4 regions of the Candidatus Symbiopectobacterium sp. NZEC135 genome follow, and region 1 is predicted to be linked to each of the others. Evidence: predicted binding sites of a transcription regulator. Region 1 holds the regulator's gene; each other region holds the start of a gene.
The links. Region 1 encodes PhoB, which activates phosphate uptake and scavenging genes when phosphate is short. Its sites were predicted from a motif close to CTGTCATAAAACTGNCNNAT; they were not measured.
Positions count from the first base shown of each region.

Region 2: pitA (inorganic phosphate transporter PitA) is a predicted target of PhoB. The motif match lies at 2,563-2,582, and genes of this name have one in related genera.
Region 3: pstS (phosphate ABC transporter substrate-binding protein PstS) is a predicted target of PhoB. The motif match lies at 2,032-2,051, and genes of this name have one in related genera.
Region 4: glpT (glycerol-3-phosphate transporter) is a predicted target of PhoB. The motif match lies at 2,337-2,356, and genes of this name have one in related genera.

Region 1 covers NZ_JAGFPF010000005.1:85,597-89,853, reverse strand. The annotation lists gene J5224_RS04890 (PstS family phosphate ABC transporter substrate-binding protein) at 1-102, opposite strand, end outside; gene phoR (phosphate regulon sensor histidine kinase PhoR) at 117-1,439, opposite strand; gene phoB (phosphate response regulator transcription factor PhoB) at 1,506-2,195, opposite strand; gene sbcD (exonuclease subunit SbcD) at 2,467-3,690, shown strand; gene J5224_RS04870 (SbcC/MukB-like Walker B domain-containing protein) at 3,687-4,257, shown strand, end outside.
Region 2 covers NZ_JAGFPF010000064.1:17,124-21,380, reverse strand. The annotation lists gene J5224_RS20575 (enolase C-terminal domain-like protein) at 1-1,045, shown strand, start outside; gene J5224_RS20570 (NAD(P)/FAD-dependent oxidoreductase) at 1,189-2,379, opposite strand; gene pitA (inorganic phosphate transporter PitA) at 2,652-4,154, shown strand; gene uspB (universal stress protein UspB) at 4,248-4,257, opposite strand, start outside.
Region 3 covers NZ_JAGFPF010000006.1:122,721-126,977, forward strand. The annotation lists gene pstC (phosphate ABC transporter permease PstC) at 1-756, opposite strand, end outside; gene pstS (phosphate ABC transporter substrate-binding protein PstS) at 879-1,922, opposite strand; gene J5224_RS05875 (hypothetical protein) at 2,510-2,827, shown strand; gene J5224_RS05880 (response regulator transcription factor) at 2,805-3,515, opposite strand; gene J5224_RS05885 (sensor histidine kinase) at 3,505-4,257, opposite strand, start outside.
Region 4 covers NZ_JAGFPF010000010.1:78,453-82,709, reverse strand. The annotation lists gene glpB (glycerol-3-phosphate dehydrogenase subunit GlpB) at 1-498, opposite strand, end outside; gene glpA (anaerobic glycerol-3-phosphate dehydrogenase subunit A) at 488-2,143, opposite strand; gene glpT (glycerol-3-phosphate transporter) at 2,455-3,804, shown strand; gene yigL (sugar/pyridoxal phosphate phosphatase YigL) at 3,856-4,257, opposite strand, start outside.

The DNA of each region.
Region 1 (4,257 bases):
ATTACCCGCCAGCATTTGCTCACTGCGCGCAACGTGGCTCCAGCCACCGAGTAACAGCGCAGCACAGAGCAATAAACCCGAAAAACGCGGGGCTGGCATCATAGGTCAACGCTCCATCAGGCCAAAGGGGTGGTGCTATTCTCCGACAGAGAGGCAGGGACAATCAACCGGTTAGGAAGCGTAAACATAAAACGCGCGCCAGCACCCGGTTCACTCAGGATCTCCAGCCGCGAATCATGATGGCTGAGCGCATGCTTGACGATAGCAAGCCCCAACCCGCTGCCGCCCGTTTGACGTGAGCGTGCTTTATCCACACGATAAAAACGCTCGGTCAGGCGAGGAATATGCTCGGCGGCAATACCAGGGCCATTATCGCTGACCTGAAACTGCGCGCCCTGCGTGATTTTTTGCCAGCACACTTCAATGCGCGTGCCTTCCGGCGTGTGATTGACCGCATTGTACACCAGATTGGAAAAGGCGCTGTGCAACTGCTCTTCATTGCCGTAAACGCTCAGCCCATCGTTGATGCGGAACACAATTTCGTGACGATCCTGACTCAGCGTTTGCGCTTCACGTTGCAGTATGCGCAGCATCCGTGGCACATCGACTTTTTCCGCCAGATTGATCGGTGCTGCTGCTTCGATTTTCGATAACGTGAGCAGCTGTTTCACCAACCCATCCATGCGCCGCGTCTGTTCCTGCATGGTAGAGAGCGCTTTGCTGCGTAAGGCACCGTCCAGTGAATCGTCCTGCATCATCTCCAGGTAACCTTGCAGCACGGTGAGTGGCGTGCGTAATTCATGGCTGACGTTGGCGAAGAAATTACGCCGAGCCCCCTCCAACTGATGCATCTGGGTAATGTCACGCACCACCATCAATAATTGCCCTTCCGAGTACGGCATAACACGGAATTCGACATGGTGTGAATTGATCAGTTGCAGGGTCAGGGCGCGGGTGAAATCCTGCTGGCGCATGTATTGGGTGAACTCGGGATAGCGCAGCAAGTTGAGGATATTCTGGCCGTTATCTTCCGGCCAACGCAGGCTAAGTAAATGCTGCGACAGGCCGTTGCACCAGATAATGGTGCCCTCTTCGGTGGTGATCACCACACCATCAGGCAACGACTCGGCCCCGCTGCGAAAACGTTTGATCAGCAAGGCCAGTTCGCGCCGCCGCCGCCGATTGCGCAACTGCATTTGATACAGCCCGTAAAACAGCGGCTCCCAGCTCCAGCGCCCGGGCGGTGGCGTCATGCTGCGATCGACCCACAGCCAGTAGGAGAGTTTAAGCTGGTTGTAATAATTCCAGCCAAGCACCACCAGCACCGCCGCCAGCATAAACCAGGGCAGGTAGCCGAAAATCAGACCCAACAGCAGGGCTGGCAAGCAAAAAAAAGCCAGCTCCAATGCCAGCTTTTTCCACGAAAGACGTTCTAACACGTTAAAAATTCTCCGCTTTGGCGGTATTCAGCCACGATGTCGCGCACGCTATGGCTCACGCGCGCATCAATAACGCGTAGAAAAACGGTACCCCGTTCCCCGGACCGTTTGCACCATTTTATCGTGTCCGCTGGTTTCCAGCGCTTTGCGCAAGCGACGAATATGCACGTCCACAGTACGATCCTCAACATAAACGTTAGTTCCCCAAACGTTATTGAGCAACTGCTCGCGGCTGTATACACGCTCAGCGTGTGTCATAAAGAAATGCAGCAGCTTGAATTCGGTCGGCCCCATCTCCAGCGCGTGTTGTTCGGTGGTAACGCGATGCGACGTTGGGTCCAGACTCAACCCCCGCATTTCAATGACCTCTTCCACCGCCATGGGTGAAATACGGCGCATCACTGCCTTGATGCGCGCTACCAGCTCTTTGGGCGAAAACGGCTTGGTGATATAATCATCTGCCCCCACCTCAAGCCCACGCACGCGATCTTCCTCTTCGCCGCGCGCCGTCAACATCATGACGGGAATATCCCGCGTTAGCGCTTCGCGCTTCATGTGCTTGATAAACTGCAATCCCGAGCCACCTGGCAACATCCAGTCCAGCAGTACCAGATCCGGATAGGGTTCGGACAAACGCGTCACAGCGCTGTCATAATCTTCCGCTTCAACGGATTGATAGCCGTTTTGCTCTAATACGAAGCACACCATTTCACGAATCGGCGCTTCATCTTCTACGACCAGTATGCGTCTTGCCATTGTTCATCCTGCCGTTAGTCAGCGTATGAAACGCGTCAACAATAACGAAATCTCACGATTGCCCACGTTACCTATAAGGTGCCTGAGCGGCTTATCTTCTGTGGGCGAAAGCAGTATGCGTCAGTTTTATGACAGATTTATGAAAACCCAAACTGAAGGTAACACCCGATTTAACAGCTGTTTCCAAAATGTTCGCGGCGGTAACGACAGTCGCCGCCCTCACTGCGTATAATCGCCCTACAAGTAGATAGCACGTCTAACAGGAAACGCCATGCGTATCATTCACACCGCAGACTGGCATCTGGGCCAATATTTTTATACTAAAAGCCGCGCACCGGAGCATCAAGCGTTTCTCGACTGGCTTATCGTGCAGATAACCGAACATCAAGTCGATGCGCTGATTGTGGCCGGTGACATCTTTGATAACGGTTCACCGCCGAGCTATGCGCGCGAAATGCTCAACCGGTTTGTGGTGGCATTGCGCACCACCGGATGCCAATTGGTATTACTGGCAGGAAACCACGATGCGGTAGCAACCCTGAATGAATCGCGGGATCTGCTGGCGTGCCTCAATACCCGTGTTATCGCCAACGCCGCCGAAGATGTCACGCAGCAGGTCCTCACACTCAATACCCGTCAAGGCACGCCCGGCGCAATGCTGTGCGCCATTCCGTTTCTGCGCCCACGCGACATCCTGCGCAGCCTGGCGGGTCAATCCGGCGTGGAAAAACAGCTCGCCTTGCAAGACGCCATCAGCGAACACTACGCGCAGTGCTACCGGCACGCCTGCGATTTGCGCGACACGCTGGCATTGCCCCTGCCGATTATCGCCACCGGACACCTGACCACCGTGGGGGTTACCGCTTCGGAAGCGGTACGCGAGATCTACATCGGCTCGCTCGATGCTTTCCCGGTACAGGCCTTTCCGCCTGCCGATTATATCGCCCTTGGGCATATCCACCGCCCGCAGCGCGTGGGGCACAGTGAGCATATCCGCTACAGCGGCTCCCCGATTGCCCTGAGTTTTGATGAACTTGGCAGTGAGAAATCGGTCGCGTTGATCGACTTCACGCCAGACGTTCCCCCGGAAATAACGCTACTGCCCGTACCGGTGACGCAACCGATGCGTCTCATCAAAGGCAATCTGGCGGACATTGAGCAGCAGTTGCACAGCCTACCCGAACCCGAAGCGGGGCAGCGCGTCTGGCTGGACATTGAGATCGCCACCGATACCTACCTTAGCGATATGCAGCAACGTATCCAACAGTTAACGCACACATTGCCCGTCGACGTGTTGCTGTTACGGCGCAACCGTGAGCAGCGCTTGCAGGCCATTGCCCGCGAAAAGAAAGAAACGCTGGACGAATTATCCCCACAGGACGTTTTCGAACGCAAACTGGCGCTGACTGACATGGCGCAAGAACAGCAAGCACGACTGCGTCCGCTGTTCAATGAAATCGTCCGAGACGTCAGCGAAGGAGCGCCACAAGCATGAAAATCCTGAGCCTACGGTTAAAAAACCTCAACTCGCTCAAAGGCGAATGGAAGATTGACTTCACGCAGGAGCCGTTTGCCAGCAACGGTCTGTTTGCCATCACAGGCCCAACCGGCGCGGGAAAAACTACGCTGCTGGATGCCATTTGCCTGGCGCTGTATCACCAGACGCCGCGGCTAAATGCGCTCTCCGCCACGCAGAACGAGCTGATGACGCGCAACACCGCCGACTGTCTGGCTGAAGTGGAGTTTGAGGTCAAAGGCGTCGGCTATCGCGCGTTCTGGAGTCAACGCCGAGCCAAAGATGCGACAGACGGCAATCTGCAAACGCCGAAAGCTGAACTGGCGCTGATCGAAGACGGCAAGATCCTCACACAAAAGCTGTCCGAAAAACTGGCTCACACCGTCCGTATTACCGGATTGGATTTTGAGCGTTTTACTCGCTCAATGATGCTCTCACAGGGGCAATTTGCCGCCTTTCTCAACGCCGATACTAAAGACCGCGCGGCACTGCTGGAGGAACTGACCGGCACAGCAATTTATGGTGACATCTCCAGCCGGATCTATG
Region 2 (4,257 bases), on a different contig from region 1:
TATCTGGCAATCCGGTGCAGTCAGTGGTTACTGGCGCAATGGCCCCATCATGAACAATGCGCTGTCCGGAGTGGACATGGCGCTATGGGATATCAAAGGCAAACTTGCGGGAATGCCGGTTTATGAATTGCTGGGTGGAAAATGTCGCGATGGTATCCCACTGTATTGCCATACTGATGGGGGGGATGAAGTGGAGGTGGAAGATAATATCCGCGCTCGTATGGAAGAGGGTTATCAATATGTTCGCTGCCAGATGGGGATGTATGGTGGTGCTGGAACAGACGATTTGAAGTTAATTGCCACTCAACTAGCACGCGCAAAAAATATTCAACCGAAGCGTTCACCAAAAAGCAAAACACCCGGTATTTATTTTGATCCTGATGCGTACGCGAAGAGCGTTCCGCGTTTGTTCGACCATCTGCGTAATAAACTGGGTTTTGGCATTGAATTTATTCATGATGTGCATGAACGAGTAACCCCGGTAACGGCCATCAACCTTGCAAAAACCCTCGAACAGTATCAGCTGTTTTATCTTGAAGATCCTGTCGCCCCGGAAAATATCGACTGGCTGAAAATGTTACGTCAGCAGTCATCTACACCGATCTCGATGGGTGAACTGTTCGTTAACGTGAACGAATGGAAGCCGTTAATTGATAACAAGTTAATTGATTACATCCGATGCCACGTCAGCACGATTGGCGGCATTACACCAGCGAAGAAGCTGGCAGTCTACAGTGAACTGAACGGCGTGCGTACCGCTTGGCACGGACCGGGTGATATCTCTCCCGTTGGGGTTTGTGCCAATATGCACCTTGATCTGAGCTCACCAAATTTCGGTATTCAAGAATATACGCCAATGAATGATGCGTTGCGTGAGGTCTTCTCTGGGTGTCCAGAGATCGATCAGGGTTATGCCTACTTGAATGACAAGCCTGGCCTTGGCATTGATATTGATGAAGAGAAAGCCGCTAAATATCCCTGTGAGGGTGGCATTCCATCCTGGACGATGGCCCGTACGCCAGACGGAACAGCCTCTCGTCCATGAGGTGATACACTACGCAGTATCCCGTTAATGCACATCCCTGCATTTACGGCGTCAACAAGATGTCCGGCCTCTGGCCGGGCTTTTGGGATAATAAAGTCGACACAGCACTAATCTTTTCCCTTTGTCTACTTGATTATCCCACATCAAACACGCAACGCCTGCGCACACGCCCAGGCAGAACTCCACGCCCACTGGAAGTTATAGCCGCCCAGCCAACCGGTAACGTCCACCACTTCACCGATAAAATAGAGGCCCGGCATTTTACTGACCTCCATGGTTTTTGACGATAGCTCACGCGTATCCACACCGCCCAGGGTGACTTCTGCGGTGCGGTAGCCTTCCGTACCGTTGGGTTGCACCTGCCAGGCGTGCAGATTTTCAATGAGCGCCGCGATCTGGGGGGATTGCAACTGTTTAAGTGACACCTCGGGCACCAATCCCAAGGTTTGCAGACACTCCACCAAGCGCTTCGGTAGCCACAGCGCCAGCGTATTTTTCAGGCTCTGATTGGGGTGTGCTGCACGTTGCTCGGCGAGCAGTGCGTTAAGATCGTGCTGTGGCAACAGATTGATCGTCACCCATTCGCCCGGTAGCCAATAGCTAGACAGTTGCAGAATGGCGGGGCCTGAAAGGCCACGATGGGTAAACAGCAGGTTCTCTTTAAAGCTGACACCGTTTTTCGCCGTCACCACCACGGGCACGGAAACGCCAGACAGGGTCTGTATCTGCTCCAATAGCGGTTTATGCAGCGTAAACGGCACCAGCGCGGCGCGTGTCGGCAGCACCTTAATGCCAAACTGCTGTGCGACCTGATAACCGAAGGGCGACGCGCCCAGCCCCGGCATGGAAAGCCCGCCGCTGGCAATCACCACCTGTGGAACCGTGAGCGTGCCAGTGGCAAAGGTGAGGGTGAACGCTGAGTCTGTCCGTTCAATACCCAGGAGTTCGCTGCGTAGACGAAACTGCACGTTACCAAGTTCACATTCGTGCATCAGCATGTCCACAATCTGCTGCGCGCTGTCATCACAAAACAACTGCCCAAGGGTTTTCTCGTGATAGGCAATACCGTGCCGATTGACCAGATCGATAAAATCCCATTGGGTGTAGCGCGCCAGTGCGGATTTGCAAAAATGCGGATTTTCAGACAAATAAGCCGCTGGCTCGGCATACATGTTGGTGAAATTGCAGCGACCACCGCCTGACATCAATATCTTGCGACCGGGTTTTTTGCCGTTATCCACCAGCAGAACGCGCAGTCCGCGTTGCCCTGCCTGGGCGGCGCAAAACAGACCGGCAGCACCTGCACCCACAATGACAACATCAAACGATTCCACAGTGCGTTCTCCTGCCAATGGCGATATAAAAAGTAAGCATTTTCCCCGATAACCGACGGGCGGCTGATTGTAGTGTCAGGCGCGAAGGGATGCCAGCGTAACAAAATGTATATTTATACAAGAATATGTATTTTTTTGATTTTATTAAGATAAATCCGACCAATAGCCGCATTGGTCATCTTTTCGTCAAAAAAAAGTCATATTTTCCTTTTCCCGTTTAGGCTTGTCGCAGATAATGCGCCGCGTTCATGACCACAAATGGCCTAACGCTTATGCTACATTTATTTACCGGGGTTGACTTTCATACCGGTCTGATGCTGATTTTGGCACTGGTATTTGTTCTGTTCTATGAAGCCATAAATGGCTTTCACGATACGGCGAATGCTGTTGCCACCGTGATATACACGCGCGCGATGCGGGCGGAATATGCGGTTGTCATGGCCGGACTGTTTAACTTTTTCGGCGTGATGCTAGGCGGGTTGAGCGTAGCTTATGCCATCGTGCATTTGCTGCCTACTGATTTGCTGCTTAACGTCAGTTCCGCGCACGGCCTGGCCATGGTGTTCTCCATGCTGCTGGCGGCGATTATCTGGAACTTGGGTACCTGGTACTTTGGTTTGCCAGCCTCCAGTTCCCACACCTTGATTGGTTCTATCATCGGGATTGGTTTGACCAACGCCCTGCTCACCGATACCTCTGTCGTGGATGCGCTTAACGTTCCCAAAATGATCAGTATCTTCCTGTCGCTGATTCTGTCTCCGATTGTGGGGATGGTGGTCGCGGGTCTGGTGCTGTTCGTGCTGCTGCGTTTCTGGAATAACAATAAGAAACGCAAGCGTGTTCACTTAACGCCAGCCGATCGTGAAAAGCTGGATGGCAAACGCAAGCCGCCGTTCTGGACGCGTACAGCGCTTATCATTTCTGCTATCGGTGTCAGCTTCTCCCACGGCGCTAACGATGGACAGAAAGGTATCGGCCTGATCATGCTGGTGCTGATTGGCGTTGCGCCTGCTGGCTTTGTCGTCAACATGAGCGCTTCCGGCTATGAGATCAGCCGCACGCGTGATGCGGTCGTCAATTTGCAGGAGTTTTATCAACAGCATGGCGATGCGCTTAAACACGTCATCGACCTCTCTACGCCAGTACTGGCGACAGAGACGGTGTTGCCTGATAATGGCGCTAAAGAGTTCCACTGCGACAGTTCGCGCGTAATGATTGCCATCGAGCGTTCACTGGGGCTGCTGAATAACCTGAAGAGTTATGACCAGTTGAATGCCGATGATCGCGGTCGCGTGCGTCGCTTGCTGATGTGCATCGCGGATACCATGGACAAGGTAGCTAAGCTGCCGGAAACCACGTCTGAAGACCGCCGCTACCTGAACAATCTGCGTCAGGATATGCTGAAAACCGTTGAATACGCACCGCTATGGATTATCGTTGCTGTCGCATTGGCGCTCTCCCTGGGCACCATGGTGGGCTGGCGTCGTGTCGCGGTAACTATCGGCGAGAAGATCGGTAAACGTGGTATGACCTACGCGCAAGGGGTGTCTGCACAGGTGACGGCGGCGCTGTCAATTGGTGTGGCGAGCTATACCGGTATGCCCGTGTCCACCACCCATGTTCTCTCCTCTGCGGTCGCGGGTACCATGATCGTTGACGGCGGCGGCGTACAGGGTAAAACGGTTAAGAACATCCTGCTGGCATGGGTGTTTACGCTGCCGGTTTCTCTGGTGATGTCAGGCGTGCTGTATTGGTTGGCGCTGAAACTGATTTAATCCGTCAGGGTTGAAACTGCACGCAATAAAAAGGCGATTCGAGAGAATCGCCTTTTATATTTCTAGATTACACATTGTTAAGTACCCAATCGCTCAATACCAA
Region 3 (4,257 bases), on a different contig from region 1:
GGTGTTACCGATGATAAAGGTCACCGCCATGGTTTCACCCAGCGCACGGCCCAACCCCAGCATGACGCCACCAATCACCCCGTTCTTGGTGTAAGGCAATACGATGCGCCAAATCACTTCCCAGGTAGTACAACCAATGCCGTAGGCTGACTCTTTCATCATTACCGGCGTTTGCTCAAACACGTCACGCATTACGGCAGCGATATAAGGAATGATCATGATGGCCAGAATCACACCGGCGGCCAGAATACCGATACCAAACGCCGGACCAGAGAACAGCGTGCCCAAAAAAGGAATGCCGGACAGGATGCTCCCGACCGGTTGCTGGAAGTATTTGGCGAACAACGGTGCGAAAATAAACAGGCCCCACATGCCGTAAACGATACTCGGAATGGCGGCCAATAATTCGATGGCAACGCCCAGCGGGCGTTTTAACCAATTCGGTGCCAGTTCGGTCAGGAACAAGGCAATACCGAAACTGATAGGAATAGCGATGATCAGGGCAATCAGCGAGGTCACGACGGTACCGTAAATCGGCACCAGCGCACCAAACTGCCCGGCAGGGGCATCCCACTCTTTAGTCCACAGAAACGCAAAGCCAAACTTTTGAATGCTCGGCCAGGATGCCACGATCAGCGATACGATGATGCCACCCAGCAGCAGCAGCGTCAGCAGCGCGGAGAATCTCACCAGTGCGCTAAAGATGACGTCGCCCAGCTTTCCGGGGGCTTTCATGGTTGGCTTATACTCAGCCATAGGGCTCTCTTCTTCAGTGTTAATCATTTGACAGGCAAAGGCGGACGGGCTTCCCGCCCATCCGCCATAACTTATGTCAGTGCCTTGTTAACCGCACAAGGGCTTGCATAGCGTTTCAATGCTTATTTAAACAGCGCGTTACCGCTGCTGTCTTTTACACTGGTTTTCCATGCGGCACGAATCTGCTCAACCACTTCGGTTGGCAGCGTAGCGTAATCCAGCGCTACCGCTTGCTCACCGCCTTTCTTGAACGCCCAGTCAAAGAACTTCAGCACTTCAGCGCCCTGCTCTGGTTTTTCTTGTTTCTGGTGAACCAGAATGAAGGTGGTAGAAGTGATTGGCCATGCGTCAGCACCGTGCTGGTTGGTCAGGTCCTGAGCAAAAGATTTGCTCCAGTCGACACCCTTAGCAGCGTTGCTGAATGATTGACCGGTCGGTTGAACGGCTTTACCGTCGGCAGAAATCAGCTTGGTGTAAGCCAGGTTGTTCTGCTTGGCATAAGCGTATTCAACATAACCGATTGAGCCTGGCAGACGCTGAACGAACGCGGCAATACCGTCGTTACCTTTACCGCCCAGACCGGTCGGCCAGTTAACCGTAGAACCCGCACCAATTTTCTCTTTCCATTCAGCGTTCACTTTCGCCAGATAGCTGGTGAACACGAAAGAGGTACCGGAACCGTCAGCGCGACGAACAACGGCGATATCCTGATCCGGCAGTTTAACGCCCGGGTTCAGTTTAGTGATGGCTGCGTCGTTCCATTTTTTGATTTTACCCAGGTAGATATCACCCAGCGTTTTACCATCCAGCGTCAGTTCGCCAGATTTGATGCCCGGAACGTTAACCGCCAATACCACACCACCGATGACGGTAGGGAACTGGAACAGGCCATCTTCAGCCAGCTTCTCATCAGCCAGTGGCGCATCAGATGCACCGAAATCAACGGTTTTTGCTTGAATCTGTTTAACGCCGCCAGAAGAACCAATACCTTGGTAGTTAACTTTATTGCCCGTTTCTTTCTGGTAAGAGTCTGCCCACTTGGCGTAGACCGGCGCTGGGAACGTAGCACCTGCACCGGTAAGGTTAACGGCAGCTGAGGCGTTGACCGCCGTCAGGGAGAAGGTTGCCATAACAAGACCGGCAATCGTGGTACGCATCAGTTTCATAATCCCTCCTGTGGGATTTTTTAAAGGTGTCGACCCAGATTCTTTATTGATCAGAGTGTAGTTCGCAGGAGGAAAAATAGGACAATTACATGACAGTAAAATGTATTGAATATGACAGTTTTATGACAAGGGAAAATTACAGAGAATAATTGATGTGATAACTGCTTACGCTAACGCAAAATTACGCCCTTTTCATATCAAAAAGGACTAAATCAAAAAACAAGCGCGACATCATACAGCACAAAACTTCAGACATAAGGCTATAAAATATATTATATTTCAAACAACTACAAAAAAAACAACGTCACAATTGGTCACTTTCCGTGTTTTTTGGTGGGTTGCAGCGTAAGTAACAGAATCATTACCATCCATTAGCAAGTAGACCCATGCAGAGGATGACAGTGATATCACCAGCGAAAAGCCATATCCAATAAAGGCTCGCTGGAAGCCCATTTCCCGTGTGCATATCAGAGATAACCAGAGCCTTACTTTTCAGCCAATCGAACATCTGTTCTGATCGTGAGAGACAAAGAGGGCGCTAACCTTGAAGGCACACCTGCCCTTACTCTTTTTTACTGGTGACGCCCATGATAAATTCAATTGATACTCATCAGGTAACATCCATTCTACAAAAAGCGCATCAGCACTGGGGATCAGGTCAGGTGGTTCAAGCAGAAGAATATTGCCAGCAGGTGTTAGCAATATTGCCAGAGCAGCCCGACGCCTTACGTCTACTTGGATTAATCGCCAATTTCTATGGTAGGCGCGATCAGGCTATTTATTTCTTGAGACTTGCGATTATTTCCCCCTACGCGCCAACAACTGACCTCGACAATCCGGATGAAATGTACCAACTGAACAGTCATCAGAATGAAGCTGAAATTACTCCCCTTCAGCGAGAATAATTTCACCAACAAAGCAATAGCCGACGGCATGGACAGTTCGGATCGGAATATCAACACCGATCTGAGAAGCGACTTTCGCACGTAATCGACGCACCAGTGAATCGAGTGAACGGCCACTGTAGTAGTCATCTCGCTGGTACAACCTCTCTAAAATCATCTTTCTTTGTACAGGTGTGCCAGGCTTATCAGCCAGTAACTCGAGAAACATCAACTCCTTTAGGCTGAGTAACACGAGTGCATCCTGATTACAGCTCAATTTCCATTGCGTTGAAAAGATAGTCCATTGTTTCTGCGCTTCACTTACTTCTGCGGTTGGCTTATCTATGCGCTGCGCGATACTGGTTATCACGGCTGACAGCTCACGGCAGTCCACCGGTTTAACCAGATAGATATCTGCACCAGAGCGATACCCCTTGAGTTTATCTTCTAAACTACTACGAGCAGTGAGAATGATAATGCCCATGTTAGTGTTCGCCCGTAAATATTCGGCAAGAACATAACCCACTTGATCGGGTAGACCGACATCTATCACCGCAACCTGAAAATGACATTTTGGTAAAGATTGATAAAACTCAGCAGCATTTTTAGCAGCAGTAATGGTCATATTATTTAGCGCTAACCACTCTACCAAGCTATCTCGCAAATCCTCATCATCTTCGACTAATAACACATTAATTTCAGATGCCATTGTTCTGGACCTCTTCATGATAACAAGGTAATGAGACTGTCGCTGAAGTGCCACCTTCAGGACGATTACTTAACTGTATGTAACCACCATGCTGACTAATAATACGCTGTACCAAGTATAAACCAATGCCGCTACCCGCAACAAAACCAGTGCGACTGCCTCTAAAATATTTACCATACACAAGATCCAGCTCCAGCTGGGGGATACCTGGCCCATTATCGCTAATGGTAAGCGTCACAGTGTCGTCGTTTTTTATCAGAAAAACCATTATGGTACCGTTTTTAGGCCCATATTTAATGGCATTATCAAATAAGTTCAGAATTGCTGTTTTTAGCAACTTCCGTTCGCCATAAACAGCGCATGTGTTGGTATATTCGAACGTAAACTGTGGCGCTCGATCGCTCCAAAAATCGCTCGCCTCGTCTATGACATGATAAATGAAATCATTCAGTGCTATAGGCTCATAATGTATATCATTTTTGTTGTCTGCATTCATATCCCGCATAAGGGCAGTTTCCGCCACTTCAACCAGACGTAATACCGCGCGGCGCATTTTCCCGAGATTTGAACCGTAAATATTACCCTGACTATTATCTTTATGATGCAATATATCCAAATTCGTTCGAATAACAGCCAGAGGTGTTCGGTATTCATGCGAGAACATATCCACAAATCGCGTTTGAGTTTCCAATGCCTCTTGTTTGGATTCCAACAACAGTAACAGTTGATGCTTAATGCGCTC
Region 4 (4,257 bases), on a different contig from region 1:
CTGCGTTTGCAGCGCGTCCGCCACAATAGAAGCTTGGAAATCCAGAAACCCGTCAATACCCACAATCAGCGGATCGCGCCACGCCAGCGGTTTGCCCTGTTCCCGCGTGACAATCTCCGGTGGGCTCAGCCAGCACGGGCGATATTTGCCGAGCGGCGTCAAGCGCAGATGGTTTTGCTGATGGCTGCCCGTCATGGCCGCACCACAGCGTGCCAATAGGGCTTCGGCTTCTGGCACCCAACGGCGCACCGCTGACTCCCCCATCAGAGAATAGGGATGCTCAGGAGCCTGACTTGCCAGCGCTGACAGCGCCTCAAGGGGCTGGTGGACCGGCTCGCCATTCGGCAGAAAAGACAGTAAATCCAGCGATCCCGAACAGAAATGCAGGGCACTTTGCCCTGAACTGACAATGGCGCACTGTTTTCCTTGCTCCGCCAAACGAATACCGCAGGTGAGCCCGGCTAACCCGCCACCGATAATGACGACGTCATACCGCATGTTGTTCCTCCTGCTGATCCTCAATACTCAGCCCACACAAGCCCTGATACACCCAACTGGTAAATTCGCTTTCACGCAGCGCGTTGCCCCATGCGATGGGGCGAACGCCTTTCCAGCGCTCGTTTAAAAACTGGCTCAACTGTGCCAACGCTTGCGGCGGTGTCGATTGCCCCAGCTTGCACAGCAACCCGGCAGCACGGCACGCGCAAAGCTCGCCCTGGCAGGTTCCCATCCCGACACGGGTACGCCGCCGCAGGTCAATCAGGTTGTTGACCTTGAGTGCTTCCACGGCATAACGCACCTCACCCGCCGTGACCGCTTCGCATTCGCACACCAGGCTACTGTCGGCATACTCGCCAGACAGTACGCGCGCCGCGCGATCGCCGTGGCGATAAATCGCGGAGCCGCGCAGCGGCGCAGAAAAGGCGCGCGTGCCTGACGTTACGGCAGCAGGTTGTTCCGTCGAGGCGCTGGCGGAGCCGGGCAGTGGCCGTTCCGCCGTGGTGCAGCGCGCGCTGTGCCCCAGCTTTTCACACACCTTGTCGGTGACCCACTCCGCCATCAGACGGTACGTCATTAATTTGCCGCCGGTAATGGTGACAAACCCTTCCAGACCGTCGCGGCTGGCGTGGTCAAGCAGCACGATACCGCGGCTTACGCTGCGCCCGCTCGGATCATTATCGCTTGCCACCAGCGGACGCACGCCCGCATAGGCGCGCAAAATGCGCGTCTGCGCCATCATCGGAGCCAGTTTCGCCCCTTCACGCATCAGGATCTCTACTTCTTGCGGCGTGACGGACATGTTGTCTATCTGGTCATAGTCCACACGGGTTGAGGTGGTGCCGATCAGCGAAATGGTGTCACCCGGTACCAAAATGTCGGCATCGGCGGGCTTACGGCAGCGGTTAATCACCATATTGTTGATACGGTGGCCGAGAATCAGCAACGCGCCTTTGGCAGGGAACATGCGCACGCGCAGATCCGCATATTCGGCAATGCGCTGTCCCCAGATGCCGGCTGCGTTAATCACCACCTGTGCATAGAGATCGAGAGTGCGTTGTTGTTTATGGTCGAAAACGCGCACGCCAGTGACACGATCGCCCTGACGTATCAGTCCCAGCACTTCGTGATAGGTCAATACTTCCGCCCCGTGCTCACACGCATCCACCATATTGGCGGTGGTGAGCCGAAACGGATCAACGGTGCCATCCGGCACGCGCACCGCACCAATCAGCTGCGGGTTGGCGGCAGGTTCAAGGCGCAGCGCTTCTTGCGGATCAATCGCTTGGGCATTGATACCCGCCTGCTGACAGGCCGCAATAAACTGGGATTGATAGGCCAAATCGTCTTCAGGCAGTGTCAAGAACAGACCATCTGTCGGTTCCACGCAGTGCCGGGCAATGCGGCGTAAAATCTGGTTTTCTTCAATACATTCGCGCGCGGATTCACTGTCAGTTACCGCATAGCGCGAACCGCTGTGCAGCAACCCGTGGTTACGCCCGGTGGCGCCTGTCGCGATGTCAAAGCGCTCCAGCAGCAGGCAACGCAGTCCCCTGAGTGCCAGGTCGCGCAAGGTTCCCGCGCCAGTCGCGCCGCCGCCAATCACGATAACGTCGGTTTCGCGGTAGGCTGTGCTGTTTTCCATGATGGTGTCACCTTTCCGGATCTTCATTAAGGGTATTCAGACACAGAAAAGAAAAAAAATGATTGATAAAGAGCAAATTCGAGCAAAAAACGAAAATAACGAACCGAGTATGTAGCCGTTTCGCGATAAAAGTCACACCCAAAAGGGTGTCTATAGGGGGGATTTTGTTAAGCAAAGCACAATAATTGAACGACCGTCATAAAAATGTAACGTTTTAGCGGTGGCTCACATTGAAACCCTGCGCCATTTCGCTACCATACGCGCGATTTAATACAAAATAATTATCGCTTTTAAGCGTATTGGAGAACGTTATGCTGAGTATTTTTAAACCCGCCCAGCACCAGCCCAGAGTGAGCGACGATCGGGTCGATCCGTTATACCGTCGTCTGCGCTGGCAGATTTTTTTTGGGATCTTTTTCGGTTATGCCGCTTACTATCTGGTAAGAAAAAATTTCGCATTAGCCATGCCGTACCTGATTGAACAAGGGTTCTCTCGCGGTGACCTTGGCTTTGCGTTATCAGGGATTTCTATCGCCTATGGTTTTTCCAAATTTATCATGGGCTCCATCTCCGACCGTTCCAACCCGCGCGTATTCTTGCCCGCGGGGTTGATTCTGGCGGCGGCTGTGATGCTGTTTATGGGCTTCGTGCCTTGGGCAACATCGAGCATCGCCATCATGTTTGTGCTGCTGTTCCTGTGCGGCTGGTTCCAGGGTATGGGGTGGCCACCGTGCGGACGTACCATGGTGCACTGGTGGTCGCAGAAAGAGCGCGGCGGTATTGTTTCTGTCTGGAACTGTGCTCACAACGTGGGGGGCGGGATCCCACCGCTGCTGTTCCTGCTGGGGATGGCCTGGTTCCATGACTGGAGAGCGGCACTCTACATGCCAGCGTTTGGCGCGATCCTGATTGCGGTGTTCGCCTTCGTGATGATGCGCGACACCCCGCAATCCTGCGGCCTGCCGCCGATTGAAGAATACAAAAATGACTATCCTGCGGATTACACCGAAACCTCAGAGAAGGAACTGACGGCAAAAGAGATCTTCATGCAGTATGTGTTCCCGAACAAACTGCTGTGGTATATCGCCATCGCTAACGTGTTCGTCTACCTGCTGCGTTACGGTATTCTCGACTGGTCACCGACCTACCTGAAAGAAGTGAAGCACTTCGCGCTGGATAAATCCTCCTGGGCATACTTCCTGTACGAATATGCGGGGATCCCCGGCACGCTGCTGTGCGGTTGGATGTCTGACAAGGTGTTCAAGGGCAATCGTGGTGCCACTGGGGTGTTCTTTATGACACTGGTCACCATCGCGACCGTGGTTTACTGGCTGAACCCTGCCGGCAACCCTGGCATCGATATGGCCTGCATGATCGTTATCGGCTTCCTGATCTACGGCCCTGTCATGCTGATCGGCTTGCACGCGCTGGAACTGGCACCGAAAAAAGCGGCGGGCACAGCGGCAGGCTTTACCGGCCTGTTCGGTTACCTCGGCGGCTCCGTTGCGGCCAGCGCCATTGTTGGCTACACCGTTGACTTTTTCGGTTGGGACGGCGGCTTTATGGTGATGATCGGCGGCAGCGTCATCGCGGTGCTGCTGCTGTTTATTGTCATGGTTAATGAAAAGAAACATAAGGCAGAAATGGAGAAACGCGCGTAATCGCGGAACGCTTCAGCTGTCTGCTGGCGGCCTTGGCCGCCAGCAACCCCCTCACACCACCGAGAGAAACAAACGACGCAGCGCGTGCGCTACCGCATCGTCCGCATTGCTACCAATGACTTCCAACTGCGGCAGTAAATCTTTCAGGCGCTGATGCGCGTTGCGCATAATGTACCCTTTGCCCGCCATCGACAGCATTTCGAAATCGTTCATGCCATCGCCAAACGCAATGCACGATGTCAGGGTATGGCCCATCAGTTTGGCGACTTGCTCCAACGCATGACCTTTGGACACGCCCCCCGCCATCACCTCCAGACAACTCAGTGTGGAAAAGCTCACGTTAACCCGATCGCCCCAGCGCGCATTGATCGCCTCTTCCAATGGCAGCAGCTTCTCATGGCTGTCACAGGTGAAGAACACTTTGCTCACGCCGTCGGTGCCGAGCAGACCCGG